Linked DNA regions of Prochlorococcus marinus str. MIT 9515. The main gene of each other region encodes a partner of the protein of the gene in region 2 in a complex. Links are inferred from orthologs where the notes say so. Each region holds a gene or a part of one and is shown on either strand. Other genes may lie near its edges.

What was found. Proteins that work in one complex are often made in the same cells at the same time.
Region 1: the proteins of mrdA (region 2) and rodA are in contact, whole or in part, in a crystal structure (PDB 6PL5), measured with the Thermus thermophilus proteins. The link is inferred for Prochlorococcus marinus str. MIT 9515 from one-to-one orthologs. Residues at the interface, in WP_223903432.1 of Thermus thermophilus: Arg4, Ile5, His6, Leu8, Ala9, Phe12, Ala15, Leu16, Leu19, Gly20, Arg22, Ala23, Trp24, Leu26, Gln27, Val28, Tyr31, Tyr34, Leu36, Leu43, Thr45, Asp47, Lys156, Gln157, Gly158, Ser160, Val184, Leu201, Glu202; in WP_223903423.1 of Thermus thermophilus: Phe161, Val165, Phe168, Val169, Leu172, Pro198, Tyr199, Glu202, Tyr211, Arg212, Asp213, Gln220, Val221, Gln223, Ser224, Ile226, Ala227, Ile228, Gly229, Ser230, Gly266, Phe267, Val270, Leu274, Tyr277, Gly278, Leu281, Phe285, Leu289, Arg297.

The regions. Positions count from the first base shown.
Region 1 is NC_008817.1:1,551,368-1,557,785, reverse strand. The notes cover bases 1,169-4,024. They hold rodA (rod shape-determining protein RodA), read left to right. Parts: upstream 1,169-1,888; coding sequence 1,889-3,160; downstream 3,161-4,024. Other genes in these bases: P9515_RS08460 (sensor histidine kinase), read left to right, coding at 3,157-4,024; P9515_RS08470 (Mrp/NBP35 family ATP-binding protein), read left to right, coding at 1,169-1,882. Outside these bases: hemF (oxygen-dependent coproporphyrinogen oxidase), read right to left, coding at 1-655; more of P9515_RS08470, read left to right, coding at 815-1,168; more of P9515_RS08460, read left to right, coding at 4,025-4,530; photosystem I reaction center subunit II PsaD, read left to right, coding at 4,641-5,063; P9515_RS08450 (anthranilate synthase component I family protein), read left to right, coding at 5,123-6,418. UniProt on the Escherichia coli protein: Peptidoglycan polymerase that is essential for cell wall elongation. Also required for the maintenance of the rod cell shape. Functions probably in conjunction with the penicillin-binding protein 2 (mrdA).
Region 2 is NC_008817.1:45,257-53,143, forward strand. Bases 1,996-4,977 are described here. They hold mrdA (penicillin-binding protein 2), read left to right. Parts: upstream 1,996-2,582; coding sequence 2,583-4,373; downstream 4,374-4,977. Other genes in these bases: P9515_RS00225 (hypothetical protein), read left to right, coding at 1,996-2,307; P9515_RS09555 (hypothetical protein), read left to right, coding at 2,420-2,578; P9515_RS00235 (NAD(P)H-dependent oxidoreductase), read right to left, coding at 4,407-4,931; P9515_RS00240 (diflavin flavoprotein), read right to left, coding at 4,950-4,977. In the rest of the region: P9515_RS09550 (hypothetical protein), read left to right, coding at 16-159; P9515_RS00220 (PD-(D/E)XK nuclease family protein), read left to right, coding at 896-1,612; more of P9515_RS00225, read left to right, coding at 1,699-1,995; more of P9515_RS00240, read right to left, coding at 4,978-6,752; P9515_RS00245 (diflavin flavoprotein), read right to left, coding at 6,770-7,887. UniProt on the Escherichia coli protein: Catalyzes cross-linking of the peptidoglycan cell wall. Responsible for the determination of the rod shape of the cell. Is probably required for lateral peptidoglycan synthesis and maintenance of the correct diameter during lateral and centripetal growth.

The sequences.
Region 1 (6,418 bases), 1.5 Mb from region 2 along the record:
AGTTTAACTCGCCAATATTATTAGATTCTTTGTAGGCATTGCCATCTTTGTTGCTGCCTTTATAGATATTACCGGAACCATCTTGATAGTCATAAAAGATACCTCCAATTCCTCTTGATTCATTTCTGTGTTTCAAAAAGAAATATTCATCACACCATGGCTTGAATACCAGGTGAAGTTTTTTATTAACTTTTTCACAGGCATTACTATGCTCTTTATGAAAATGTCTCACATCAGATAAATAAGGGTAATATGGAGTCAGATCGGCACCTCCACCAAACCACCAAACTGGTCCTGCCTCGAAATAACGATAATTAAGATGAACTGTGGGTATGAAAGGATTTTTAGGATGCAATACCATTGATGTGCCGGTGGCAAACCATTCGTGACCTTTAGCTTCTGGTCTTTGTGAGATGATTGACTGAGGAAGCTCTTTACCATATACCTCTGAGAAATTGACTCCAGCCTGCTCAAAAATCGAGCCATTTTTTAAAACTCTAGATCTCCCTCCTCCACCTTCTTCTCTAAGCCAAGATTCCTCAGTGAATTTTGCTTTCCCATCAATATTTTCCAGGTTTTTGCAAATATTATCTTGTAATTTTAGTAAGAGATTCTTAGTCTTTTCTCTTGAATTATTAGGGGGTTCTTTAGACATTTATTTAACTTGAGATTGAAGAATTAAATTTTTGGTTAATTAGTCGTTTCCCTTTATAATTTCCTTTAAGGGGGAGTAATTTCTTATTATTTGATAGTTCGACATAGTTCTTAATCTTTTAACAAGTCGACTAACCTATAAAATCATTTAAAAATTTTGATGACTACAGTCGAAGATGCGAATAATGCTTTATCAAAGATTCTGGATTCTGGATCGAAGAAAAATCTCATTGAATTAGCTTGGATTAAAAACGTTAGAGTAGTTATACCTAGAATAATAATCACTCTATCATTACCCTCCTTCGCAAATTCACAGAGAGATAGAATAGTAAAAGAAGTAAGAAATAATCTTCTTCAATTCGAGGATATTAATGACGTACAAATAGAAATAGATAACAACCTTTCTCAATCAAATTCCAAAAGTGAAAGTAATGTTCCTGAGTTAAAGAACATAAAAGGAATAAAACATATTATTGCTATTAGTAGCGGTAAAGGAGGTGTTGGGAAAAGTACGATAGCAGTTAATATTGCATGCTCATTAGCTAAATTAGGACTTAAAACAGGTTTGTTAGATGCTGATATTTATGGGCCTAATACTCCTGCAATGCTTGGAGTTACTGAAGAAAATCCAACAGTGACAGATGGTAGCGGTAATGATTCAAGATTAATACCCATTAATAAGTTTGGAATTTCATTAGTCTCAATGGGGTTTTTGATAGAAGAAGGACAACCAGTGATATGGCGAGGACCAATGTTAAATAGCATAATAAAACAATTCCTTTATCAAGTTGAATGGAGTAATCTTGACTTTTTGGTGATTGATTTACCTCCAGGGACAGGAGATGCTCAGATATCTCTATCTCAGTCTGTCCCTATTTCAGGCGCAATTGTTGTGACAACGCCTCAACAAGTATCTTTGCAAGATGCAAGAAGAGGTTTAGCAATGTTTAAGCAACTTGGCGTCCCATTATTGGGTGTTGTAGAAAATATGTCTGTATTTATTCCTCCTGATATGCCCAATAAAAAATATGAAATTTTTGGTAAAGGAGGTGGAAAAATCTTAGCTGGAGAAAATAATTTGCCATTACTTGCTCAAATTCCTATTGAAATAACACTTGTTAATGAGAGTAATAAAGGGATTCCAATTTCAATCAGTGAACCAGATAAAGAAAGTTCTATTAGATTTAAAGAGTTGGCTCTATTAATTAAAAAAACATTTATTAATTAGCAATAAATGATCAACGAAATTTCTTTGCTACAGAATAAGAGATTTTTTCAAAAGAAAGATAAATTTGATCGAAAAAATTTTTTTTCACCTTTAGTTCTAATACCTTTAGTATTGGTTTTCATTTCAAGTATTTTAATAAAAAGTGTACAAATAGAATTTTTACAATCAGATTTTTTAAATCATCTTTTCACAGGCTTATTTGGCTATTTTTTAGCGATTTTGATTTCATACATACCAATTGAAAGAATTAGAAAATATTTGATCCCGTTTTATTTTTGTTCTTTAATTTCATTACTTTTGATTTATTTTTTTGGGCTCTCAATTTATGGAGCTCAAAGATGGCTTAGCTTAGGCATTTTTTCTTTTCAACCATCGGAAGTCGCTAAATTGAGTACGATTTTAATTCTTGCTTTAGTGCTAGAAAAAAAATCTATTTCTTCTATAAAAGATCTACTATTTCCTTTTTTTATAGTGGTTGTTCCTTGGTTGTTAATATTTTTTCAACCTGATTTAGGAACTTCTTTGGTTTTAATAGTATTGACTTTTGTAATGCTTTATTGGTCCAAGATGCCCATAGAGTGGATACTCATTTTAGGATTTTGTCTTTTAACATCAGTATTCTATTTCGTTTCTCCAAACTTGCTTATTTTTTGGATTCCTTTTATGGGTTATTTAGCTTATAGGTCTTCTCAAAATAAAATTAGCTTCTCTATTTTTACATTAGCCCTACATTCATTAGTTGTTAAGTTGACACCTATTATGTGGGAATTCGGCTTAAAAGATTATCAAAAAGATAGATTAATTTTGTTCTTAGATCCCAATAGGGATCCATTAGGTGGGGGATATCATTTAATACAAAGTAAAATAGCAATTGGTTCCGGAGGACTTTTTGGTACTGGTTTATTAAATGGTAAACTGACAAATTTACAATTTATACCTGAACAACATACCGATTTTATATTTAGTGCTTTAGGAGAGGAATTAGGCTTTTTAGGGTGCATACTGGTTCTTTTTTTATTTTTTATTTTGATTAGTCAACTCGTAAAGATATCAAAAAATGCGAGAACTAATTTTGAGTCATTAATAGTTATTGGTATAGCTTCAACATTCTTATTTCAAATTATTATTAACTTATTCATGACTATTGGATTAGGCCCAGTAACAGGAATACCGCTACCTTTCATGAGTTATGGTAGGACTTCTTTATTGATTAATTTTATATGCATTGGCTTGGCATTATCTACATTAAATCGCTCTAGATCACTACGAAATAAATGAAATCTCAAATAACTATAAAGAAAATTCAAGATTTACTTTTGCAAGGATTACATACTACATATGTTGATGATGAGACTTCTAGGCGGATTTGGTGGGCCTCTTTAGCGGTTATTCAAGAAAACTTCCTTTCTCATTCAGCTCAAGAAGGAGGGATTTGGGTAGCCTCTCCTTTGCCAGCTCTAACAGAAAAAAAATGCCTAAGTAAAATGAAAGGCTGGTTATGGTCTCCCGAGGGTTTTCCATATTTTCAAATGGATAATGCCGGGTTTTTGCCATTAGATCATTCTAGAAAAGTCAAAGAAGATAGCAGTAAATTTAATCGTAATTACAAAGTCCTAACTTTAAATGAAAAGGATGGTTTCGAGCCTTTTTTAATAATTCTTACAAAAAATTTTCAATGTCTTTTAACAATTGCAGGAGAAAAAAACAAAAGAAATTTACTTATGAGATGTGATGAAAAGAGTCTCAAAACTGTAATTGAGTTGATTGATGCGAAATTGAATCAAGAAAATTTTGAGGAGGCGCTTAATTTTCGTAATGAAATTAAAAATTTAGGACATCTTAATATCAATGATGAATTTGAAAAAAATTTTTGGCCTAATTTATCTTCTAAGTTGGCAAACCTAATTCCTAAATTAAGTGTTCAGAGTGCAGTTAAAAATGATGATGAAAAGCATCAATTAACAGAGGCAAAGTTATTACAAGTTATTTCTCATGAAGTCAGAACTCCTTTAGCAACAATAAGGACTTTAATAAGCTCTACTCTTAGAAAATATAATATGGACGAATCAATGAGAAACCGTTTAATTCAAATTGATAATGAGTGTAATGAGCAAATTGATAGATTTGGTCTTATTTTCAATGCTGCGGAACTTGTCAGTAATAATGAATCCCTCCCAAATCAATTGGCAAGAATAAATTTAGGGGAAATCTTATATAAATTGGTACCTGTTTGGAGTAAACAATTGAAACGACGAGGAATTTCACTGGAAATTGACATACCTAAACAACTTCCTGAAATTTTGAGTGATTCAGAAAAACTAGAATTAATGTTAAGAGGACTAATCGACAGAAACACAAGAGGATTAAGAGAAGGTAGCAGTTTAATCTTAGAGTTACGCCCAGCGGGACAAAAATTAAAGCTTCAATTAAAAGTAAAAAAATTTGATATAGGTATTAACCAAATTGATAATAAAGAAATAAGTTCAGATATCGGTCCAGTACTAAATTGGAATCCTCAGACAGGAAGTTTACAATTAAGTCAGATTGCCACACAAAAATTACTGGCGAGTCTAGGAGGCCATGTTACTCAGAGAAGGGACACTGGGCTGACAGTATTTTTTCCTACTTCGGATTCAAGTGATTTATAACTGATCATATCTTTTTTCATTTATTAAATAATGTAGAAACTTTTTTAATAATTAAGAAATTTGTAAAATATGAATGCTAGTTTCTTATAAGAAATAACTTCAAAACTAGGATGACTGAAACTTTAGTTGGTCAATTTCCAAAGCATATTGGCAGTACTGGCGGGTTACTAAACTCTGCCGAAACTGAGGAGAAATATGCAATTTCGTGGAATAGCTCAAAGGAACAAGCATTTGAATTACCAACTGGTGGGGCTGCTGTTATGCATGAGGGAGATAATTTAATGTACTTTGCCAGAAAGGAACAATGTTTAGCTCTAGGTACTCAATTGAGGGGTTTTAAACCTAGGATTGAAGCATTTAAGATTTATAGAATTTTCCCTGGGGGAGATATTGAATTCTTACATCCAAAAGATGGAGTATTCCCCGAAAAAGTTAATGAGGGCAGAGAAAAAGTTGGCCATAATCCAAGAAGAATAGGAGAGAATCCAAATCCTGCAGGTTTAAAATTTACAACTAAAAAAACTTTTGAATAAATTTTCGAAAGTTGATATGAAAGACAAATATAATTATAATTTGGGCTGAAATTATTAGTATGAGCAGTTCTCAAAAAGATATTTTTTATAAGGCTTATAAAGAAGGTAAAAATTTTATACCTCTTATCAAAACTTGGCCTGCAGATTTAGAGACCCCATTATCAACATGGCTGAAACTTTCAAATGAAAATTCACATGGTGTCTTTCTTGAATCGGTTGAAGGTGGAGAAAATGTTGGCAGATGGAGCATCGTAGCTGTTAATCCTCTGTGGGAAGCTGTTTGTCATGGTAAAAAAACTATTAAAACTTGGAGTTGTGGAAAAAGTACAATATACAATGAAGATCCTTTTGATTTATTAAAAACTTGGACAGAAGAATATAAGTCTTATAGTTTAGAAAATTTACCTTACATTGGACAGTTATATGGTTCTTGGGGCTATGAATTAATTAATTATGTAGAACCTAATGTTCCTATTAATGAGTTAGAGGAGAAAGAAATACCCTATGGTTCTTGGATGTTTTTTGATCAATTAGTAATATTTGATCAAATGAAAAGATGTATAACTGCAGTAGTCTATGCTGATACCGCTAGCGCATCTGCATCTAATATTGAGAGAATTTATAAAGATTCTATTTTAAAAATTGATACAATTCGGGATTTAATGAGACTTCCACTTAAAGAAACAGAGGTTCTAAATTGGAATGAAAGTAGAGACTTGAATATTGAAATTTCAAGTAATTGGAATAAAAAAGAATTTGAAGATGCAGTCGTTTCTGCAAAAGAATATATTAAAAAAGGTGATATTTTTCAGATTGTTATAAGTCAAAAATTTCAAGCGAAGGTTAAAAGTGATCCCTTCAATCTATATAGGAGTTTAAGGATGGTTAATCCTTCTCCTTATATGGCATTCTTTGATTTTGGAACATGGTATCTCATAGGTTCTAGTCCTGAAGTAATGGTTAAAGCAGAGAAGAATAAAAACAATCAAATTGTTGCTAGCCTTCGACCTATAGCTGGGACTAGACCAAAAGGTAAAGATGCAGAACAAGATCTGAAGTTTGAGGAAGAGTTATTAAGTGATCCAAAAGAGATATCTGAACATGTAATGCTTATTGATCTTGGAAGAAATGATTTAGGAAGAGTATGCGAAACGGGTACGGTAGAGGTTAAAGATTTGATGATAATCGAAAAGTATTCACATGTTATGCACATAGTAAGCGAAGTTGAGGGTGTTTTGAAAAAGAATAAAGGAGTTTGGGATTTGTTTAAAGCATGTTTTCCTGCTGGTACAGTAACTGGGGCACCAAAAATAAGAGCTATGCAGCTAATTAAGAATTTTGAAAAAGATGCTAGA
Region 2 (7,887 bases):
ACAAAAAACTTTTCTTTGAAGAAGGAATTGCTCACTCTTGATTCAATCAAGATACTTCCAACTATGTTTTTCTACTCTTTACCTTGGAATAAATTGATTTTGATATTGAAGGTCACAACTGTTCCAATACTTATAAGTAATAATCCAATCGCAATTTGAGGTGAAGGTAAAATCATATAAAGATTTAATTTCCAATATTTTATCGAACTTAGTTAATTATCGATAAAAGATTGTTTAATTTGAACCAAAAATGACCTATTTAAAATATGATTTTGATATTTATTACGCAGTAGGAAATACGAATTCTTAAAGACAAGAAAGTAAAACTGCTGTAATTATCCATAAAAGGAACTATCAAGTTGGACTTTGATTCAGGCAAGTACGGCAATCATTGATATTAAAAACCAATTTTCAAATATTTATTTATTTTGGAAAAAGAGATAGTTAATAACTATGAGATTTAAGTTAAATATTTTTTATTTTATTAGTAACAACAAAAACCCTTTAAAAAATGATTTCTGACTAATAAACCACATGATTTGCAAGAATTGTTTTTTTTAATAGTATTCACAATGGGCAATTAAGATATGTGACAAGTAAGTAACATTACTCATCCTCTTCCACGAAAAAGAAATATATGTAATAAATTATGCGAGTGTGTAGGAGAGATTTATCTAAAAAAAGTGGAAACAAGGAAACACTCAATTTAGATAAATCAATAAAGACCTCTATTTTTAGAGGTCTTTTTTTTTCTCATCTAGCGTGAATCAATACACAGGTTCAAGTAAATACACATTTGTTTTCCTGGTGAACATTTTGCAAATCATAATATATAAATTCTTTCGAGTGATTTTACAAATATTTTTATAATCTTATTATTGCCTACGAACTAACTATGGATGAAGTTATTAAATTAAGTAGGTCTACTGTTGAAAAATATCTTAATTGCCCTAGATGTTGCGTTCTTGATAAAAAGCATAAAATAAAACCTCCATCTTTACCCTTTACTCTAAATATTGCGGTAGATAATTTATGTAAAAATGAGTTTGATTATTACCGCGATTTGCAGGAACCTCATCCTTTATTTCTTAAGCATAATATTGAAGCTGTTCCTTTTAAACATGAAGATATAGATATTTGGAGAAGTAACTTTAAAGGGATAAGATACAAATCCTTTGAGCATCAGTATGATTTCGGTGGTGCTGTTGATGATGTTTGGCAAAAAAAGAATGGAGAGCTTATTATCGTTGATGTAAAAGCAACGTCACGAAATAATTTTGATTGGTTAGAAACTTTTAATAAATATGATTATGCAAAAGCATATAAAAGACAATTAGAAATGTATCAGTGGTTATTTAGAAAAAATGGTTTCAAAGTTGCAGATGAAGCCTATCTTCTTTATTTCAATGGAAAAAAGAATGAAAAGTTTTTTAATAATCAGTTAAAATTTGATGTCCATTTTATAAAGTTAGATTGTTCCTCATTATGGGTAGAAAGCAAAGTTATTCAAACAGTAAAGCTACTTAGGTCTAATGATTTTCCTCTGCCTTCTCTAAATTGTGAATATTGTAATTATTTAAAAAAGCGTTGGCAATTGTCAAAAATTAATTAATGATATTGTACAAATAATATTATTTGATATTTCTGGAAAATTTTTCAAATAAAGATAATCTTTAAGTAGAGAATAAATTAAAAATTTTGGTTAAACCGAATAGTTCTAATAATAAAATTAGCAACCATTTACAACAAGATATTGTAAAAATTGGAGGCAAAACGATATTTATCAATCCATTTTTATATTGGAGAAGGTTTGATGAAAATACTAATAGATGGTTGCGAGAACCAGGGCAAATGTCAGAAGAGCAAATTCAGCCAAATAGAAATCGGTTTTATCCCGAAATTGACTGGGCTGATTTAAGTCAAGATCAAAAGCTTATCAAAGATGCAAGTATAGAAATGTTTCTTAAGACTCTTGAACTTATAAGTACTTTTCATCCTCAGCTTAATTCCGGACAATTATTAGAAGTTGAGAGGAAAATGGCAATTACAAAAAAGCTACCTTTTGAAAGGTGGGTAAAAAAGTCTTTTGCGAAAAAAGCTAGAGCTGAAGAAAGCGAAAAAAGAAAATTTCAAAGAGATAGATTTATCAGAAGTTGGAAGGAATGGTTAATCCTTGAAAATACTCAACAAGCTCTTCTTCCTATAATTGTAATTATATTTATTTCAGCATTTATTGGCTGGGCGTCTGGTGTTTCAAAGAATAGTTGCAATCCTTATTTTGAACCAAATCTTGATCAGTCAATTTGAAATAATTGATTAAATAGTATTGTCATTCAGACATTAATATTATTTTGATGATTTGTAATTTATTATTTAGGATGATATAAAATGAATTTAGTTTTCATATTAATTTATAAAAATGTTTATGGATAATAAAGATAAAGAACAAGATATATCAAATTCGGAATTGAATAAAGAAAACCGACAAAACGATTATAAGTTTTTAGTTCATAAACTTAAAAGTATTAAGGCAATTATCAATATGTTAGAAAAACATTTTTTAGAGAAAGAGATTTAAATTTTTGGAAAAAAGAAAGTTGAATAATAAGTTTCCTTCATTCAATAGACAGCCTTTAGTTTTCTATTTAATTACTAGTTTATCGTTTATTTTAATATTAATTAGATTAATTTTTTTACAATTATTAAATCATGAGACTTATAAAAAAATGTCTGATGAAAATAGAATTAGGCTAATTGCAACCCAACCAATTAGAGGACGGATAATTGATAAAAATGGATTCATTTTGGCAGATAGCAGGTTAATCTATTCTTTAATAATTAAGCCTCAATACGTTAATGAGAGATTATGGCAGAAATATAAATCAAATATTTCTAAATTATTAAATATTTCATCTGATGCTCTTCAAAAAAAATATTCTGATGGTTTAGAAAATAATCAATTTTCAATAACTCTATTAGATGATTTGAAAGTTGAGCAAGTTATCAAATTTCAAGAAAATGAGAAGATGCTTAATGGTTTAGAAATTTCATCAAAAATAATTAGAAATTATCCATATAAAAATGTTGCTTCTCATGTGATTGGCTATACGCAACCCATAACAGATTCAGAATTTAATATTTTGTCTAAAAAGGGTTACAAATTAAATGATTTAATAGGAAGAACTGGAATTGAGTTTGTATTTGAAGATCATATAAGAGGGGAATGGGGTGGAGAAATGATTGAAGTAAATTCCTCGGGTACATTTACAAAATCTTTAGGGACTAAACCATCAAAACAAGGAAAAGATATTGAATTAACAATTGATTTGAATTTGCAATTAATTGCTGAGGACATGCTTAAAGATAAAAAGGGAGGAGCCATAATAGTTATGGATCCGAGAGATGGTGCAATAATAGTAATGGCTAGCAAACCGAGTTTTGACCTGAATTTCTTTTCAAAAGATTTTAAGCCTCAAAAAGAATATGATGCATTATTTAATTCTCCTGCTAAACCATTATTTAATAGAGCTTTAAACGCATACGACCCAGGTAGTGTTTGGAAAATTGTTACGGCAATCGCTGGTTTAGAAAGTGGAAAGTTCCCTCCTGAAACTTTTTTAGAAACTAAACCTTGTATTACTTATGGAAGTCAGTGTTTTAGAGAACATAATGACTTAGGGTTCGGAACTATAGGATATGAAGATGCTTTACGCGTTTCTAGTAATACTTTTTTTTATCAGATTGGCTATGGCGTAGGGGTAGATGAAATTTATAATGCTTCAAAGAAGCTTGGCTTTGCTTCATTATCTGGAATTGAAATTTCTGAACAAGAAAATATAGGTTTAGTAGCTAGTAGTCAATGGGCTAAAGAAGGAAGAGGATGGGGAGAACCCGGGAGAACCCCTTGGGTTCCAGAGGATATAGCGAGTATGTCTATTGGTCAATTTGTTGTGCAAGTGACACCTATTCAAATAGCTCGTGCATATGCTGCAATTGCAAATGGAGGTTATTTAGTAACCCCTTATTTAGTAAAAAAAGAGGGGCAACCTCTTTCATATCAAAGGCCTATAAAGATTGATATTGATCCAAACAATATTCAAATAGTAAAAAATGGTTTAAGAAAAGTAGTTGAGTCCGGAACAGGAGTTGCTATAAATTATGGAGTCTCTAATTTGCCACCAGTTTCTGGCAAAACCGGTACTGCGGAAGATGGAGAAGGAGGTCCCGATCATGCATGGTTTGTTTGCTTTACTCCTTCAGAAAACAGTGAGTTATTAATAGTTGCTTTTGCACAAAATACTCCTGGAGGAGGTTCTGTTCATGCACTACCTATGGCTAGAGAAATTTTAAAAGTTTGGAATAACAAGAAATAGATATGCAACATCAGAGTTTTTATATAAATTAATTTATAGTTTTAATTTTTTCATTTGTGTTAATCGTTTAATTATATCCTCAACGGTATTTATATCCACTGGTTTACTAAATGATGATAAAAGCTGTCTTCCTAGTACTTGACTTCCTAAGTGGACTAGTTGAATTCGTAATGTTGTTAGCAATTCTAATCCAACTCCACCCGAAAAGGTTGCTATGGCAATTGGTTGACCATTAAATAAATTTCTAAAATCATCTCCTGAGACTGATAGCCATGCAATCAAATTAGATAATATTGGAGGTATTGAACCGTTGTATTCAGGTGCACATATAATCCATTTTTCAATGGTAAAAAGCTTCTCTTTTATTTCTATTATTTCAACTGGGATGTCTTCTTTAGAATGAAATCTTGGATTGAATAATGGAATATCAAAAGTTGTGAGATCTAAAATCTCAGAATTTATTTTAAGTTCATTACTCTTTTCTTGAAATTTTTGGGCAAGTTCTAGATTTTTTCCACAACTAGCTGAAATTATTATTAGATCTTTGGAAGTAGTCATTAGTAAAAATAATTTAGTTTAATAGTTAGCTCCACTCTTCCGGTGATGAACAGCGGTTAGGCAATCTGATTTTAAAATATTCCCATGTAACACCTCAGCATATATTACCCAATGATCACCGCATTCCATTCTTTCTTTGATAGAAGCCTCTAACCATGCTAAAGAATCTGGAATAATTATTTGATTATTTGGTGTTAATTCGATATCTAAGCCTTCAAATCGATCTTCTCCTGGGGAAAAAGGTTTTGTAAATCTTTTTAAAGGTTCCCTGAAATCTTTATCGCTAAGAATATTTAGAGCGAAGGAGTCTCCTATTTGGAGAAGAGACTCTACTGATCTATCTTTTGCTACAGAAATACTTAATCCAGGAGGAGAAAAACTGGCTTGACTAACCCAAGAGGCAAGCATAGCTCCTTTTATATTATTTTCTTTTGTTCCTTTGGAGGCAGTGAGAACGCAAAGTGAACCAAGTACCCTTCCTAAAGCTTGAAATGTTGGATCAGTTTTACTCGATATCATTCCAGTATCAGATTTCCTTATTTTTTGTTTTGCTTTTTTTAAAATTTTTCTTCCAAAATGAGTACCAATTTCCTCAAGCTCTTTAATTTTTGGTTTGTTTGGGCTAAATTTTATTCTTATTGGATCAAAGCTGAATTTAAAGCCACCATCTTTTAATTTTGTTTCAAGTAAATCTATCGCTTCTCCACTCCATCCAAAACTACCGAAAATGCCAACTGGTTTATCTCTATTACCCTCTGATAATAAAGTTCCAAGAGCACTTACTATAGGAGTAGGTGCGTGCCCACCCAATGTAGGGGATCCTATCAGATACCCATCAGCATTTTGTATAGATTGTATAAGTTCATCATTCGATGTGAATTCACAATTAATACTATCAACTTCAACTGCTGTTCTATTTATACCTTTGGCTAAAGCATCACCTATTGAAGCTGTATTACCATATGCACTAGCGTATATTAAGCTAATTTTAGGATTGTTTGTTGAAAGATTTTCTCCCCATCTGATGTAGTCATTCAAAAAGCTTTTTAGGCTATACTCTATTGTTGGACCGTGGAGAGGAGCGATAGTTTTAATTTCTAATTCAGAAATTTTTTCTGCTATCGTAACGATTTGGTTAGACATTGGTGCCATAAGACAATCGTAGAAATGTTTCCTCTCAATTTCTGTACTGATTCGATTTGTCTCTGACCAATCTGTAGTTGCTATGTGAGCAGAAAATATTTTCTCGCTTATAAGTATTTCTTGGTCCGTTTCATAAATTATTAATCCGCCAGGCCATCGTGCAGTTGGAACAGGAATAAGTTCTAGTCCAGTACTTTCTAACTCTAAGTGAAGTTCTTTTTTGATGACATTAAATATGGGTAACTGAACTTCAATGAACTTTGTTGAATTAGGATTTTTTTGATTCCATAGTTCACTTATAAGTTTAAAACCAGGATTTGAACATGTGATGCTTAATTTATTAAATTTGGTACTTATAGCTTTTATGGTTTCAATAATTTTGGGGTTTATATGACCTGTAATGATATGAACTTTGTCTAAATTAAAATTATCAAAAATAGTAGAAATTATTTTAATAATTGTTTTTGAATAGTTTTTTTCAGGTGGATGGATAATGAAAAGTTCGTCATTACTTCTAATTAAAAAAGTATTGAAAGATGTTCCTTTTTCAAGATTAAATTCAAGTTCAAATCTTTCTTTATTGTGATCAAGAAATCTGATACAAGTAATATTATCAGTTATTTCAAATGTTGATAAATTTTTATTTTGTAAAAGTAAACCTTTATTAATTCCTGACATCTTTAACGAATGATTTATTAGTAGTGGTTCGCAACCTTCCTATGATGAACAGCTGTCTTACAGGATAAATCGGATACACTTCCATTCTCAACTATACCGTAAATAATCCAATGATCTGGAGTTTCTAACCGAGAACTTACTTTACAATCTAGAAACGCGAGAGAATCAGAAAGAACAGGACCTCCATTTGCAATGTTGCTAATTACATCAACATCCGCAAATCTATCAGCTCCAGGTGCAAATCTTTTTAAAAAATGTCTAAACATTTTTTGATAGTTATCCTCTCGTAAAATATTCACTACAAAACCCTTCCCAACTTGCATGAAAGATTCAATAGCTCTATCTTTTGCTACCGCAACAGTAATACCAGGCGGGCTGAAACTTGCTTGACTTACCCAGCTTGCCACCATAGCACTTTGTCTAAAAGTTGAGTTCTCTCCTTGACTTGCTGTCACGACATATAAACCACCGCTTAATCTTCCTAAAGCTTTATCCAAATTAGAATCAAGGCTTTTCATTGAGGCAATATTTTTTTTCTTATTGATTAATTGCCCCAAATCAGTTCCAGCTTCTTCAAATTGTTGATAGATAATAGGATCCGGAATATTTCTAACTCTTAGAGGTGAAAAAGCTTCTTTTTGTCCTAGTTCTCTTAATTTATTAGATAATGAATCTATAGGTTCATCATCGCCTCCAAAAGCATCGTAAACAGCTGTAAATTGTTTAGGCTTTAGTGCTGCAAAGAGAGTACCAAGAGATTCCTTTAAATCATTATCAGAATTAACTGGCCAAGTTGGAATTACTACTGCTTTAGATTCAGTAATTAAACCTGTTAATTCTTGAGAATCTGAAGATCTTAAATCGATTAATTGAACCTGAGCATCTGCTTTACTAATGCCGTGAGATATGGCTTGGCTTAGTCGATCACAATAACCATAATCACTTATATAGCAAACAGACACAAATTCATTGCCTTTACTCTTATTAGCGCTCCATTCTAGGTACTTATCTTTCCAAAAATTCACTTGATTATGAAGCAAAGGCCCATGACCAACTGCAATAGTTTTGAGTTCAGGCAACTTATTTATTCTCTTAATAGCTTGCAGAACACTTCTTGCATTTGGTCCCATTAGGC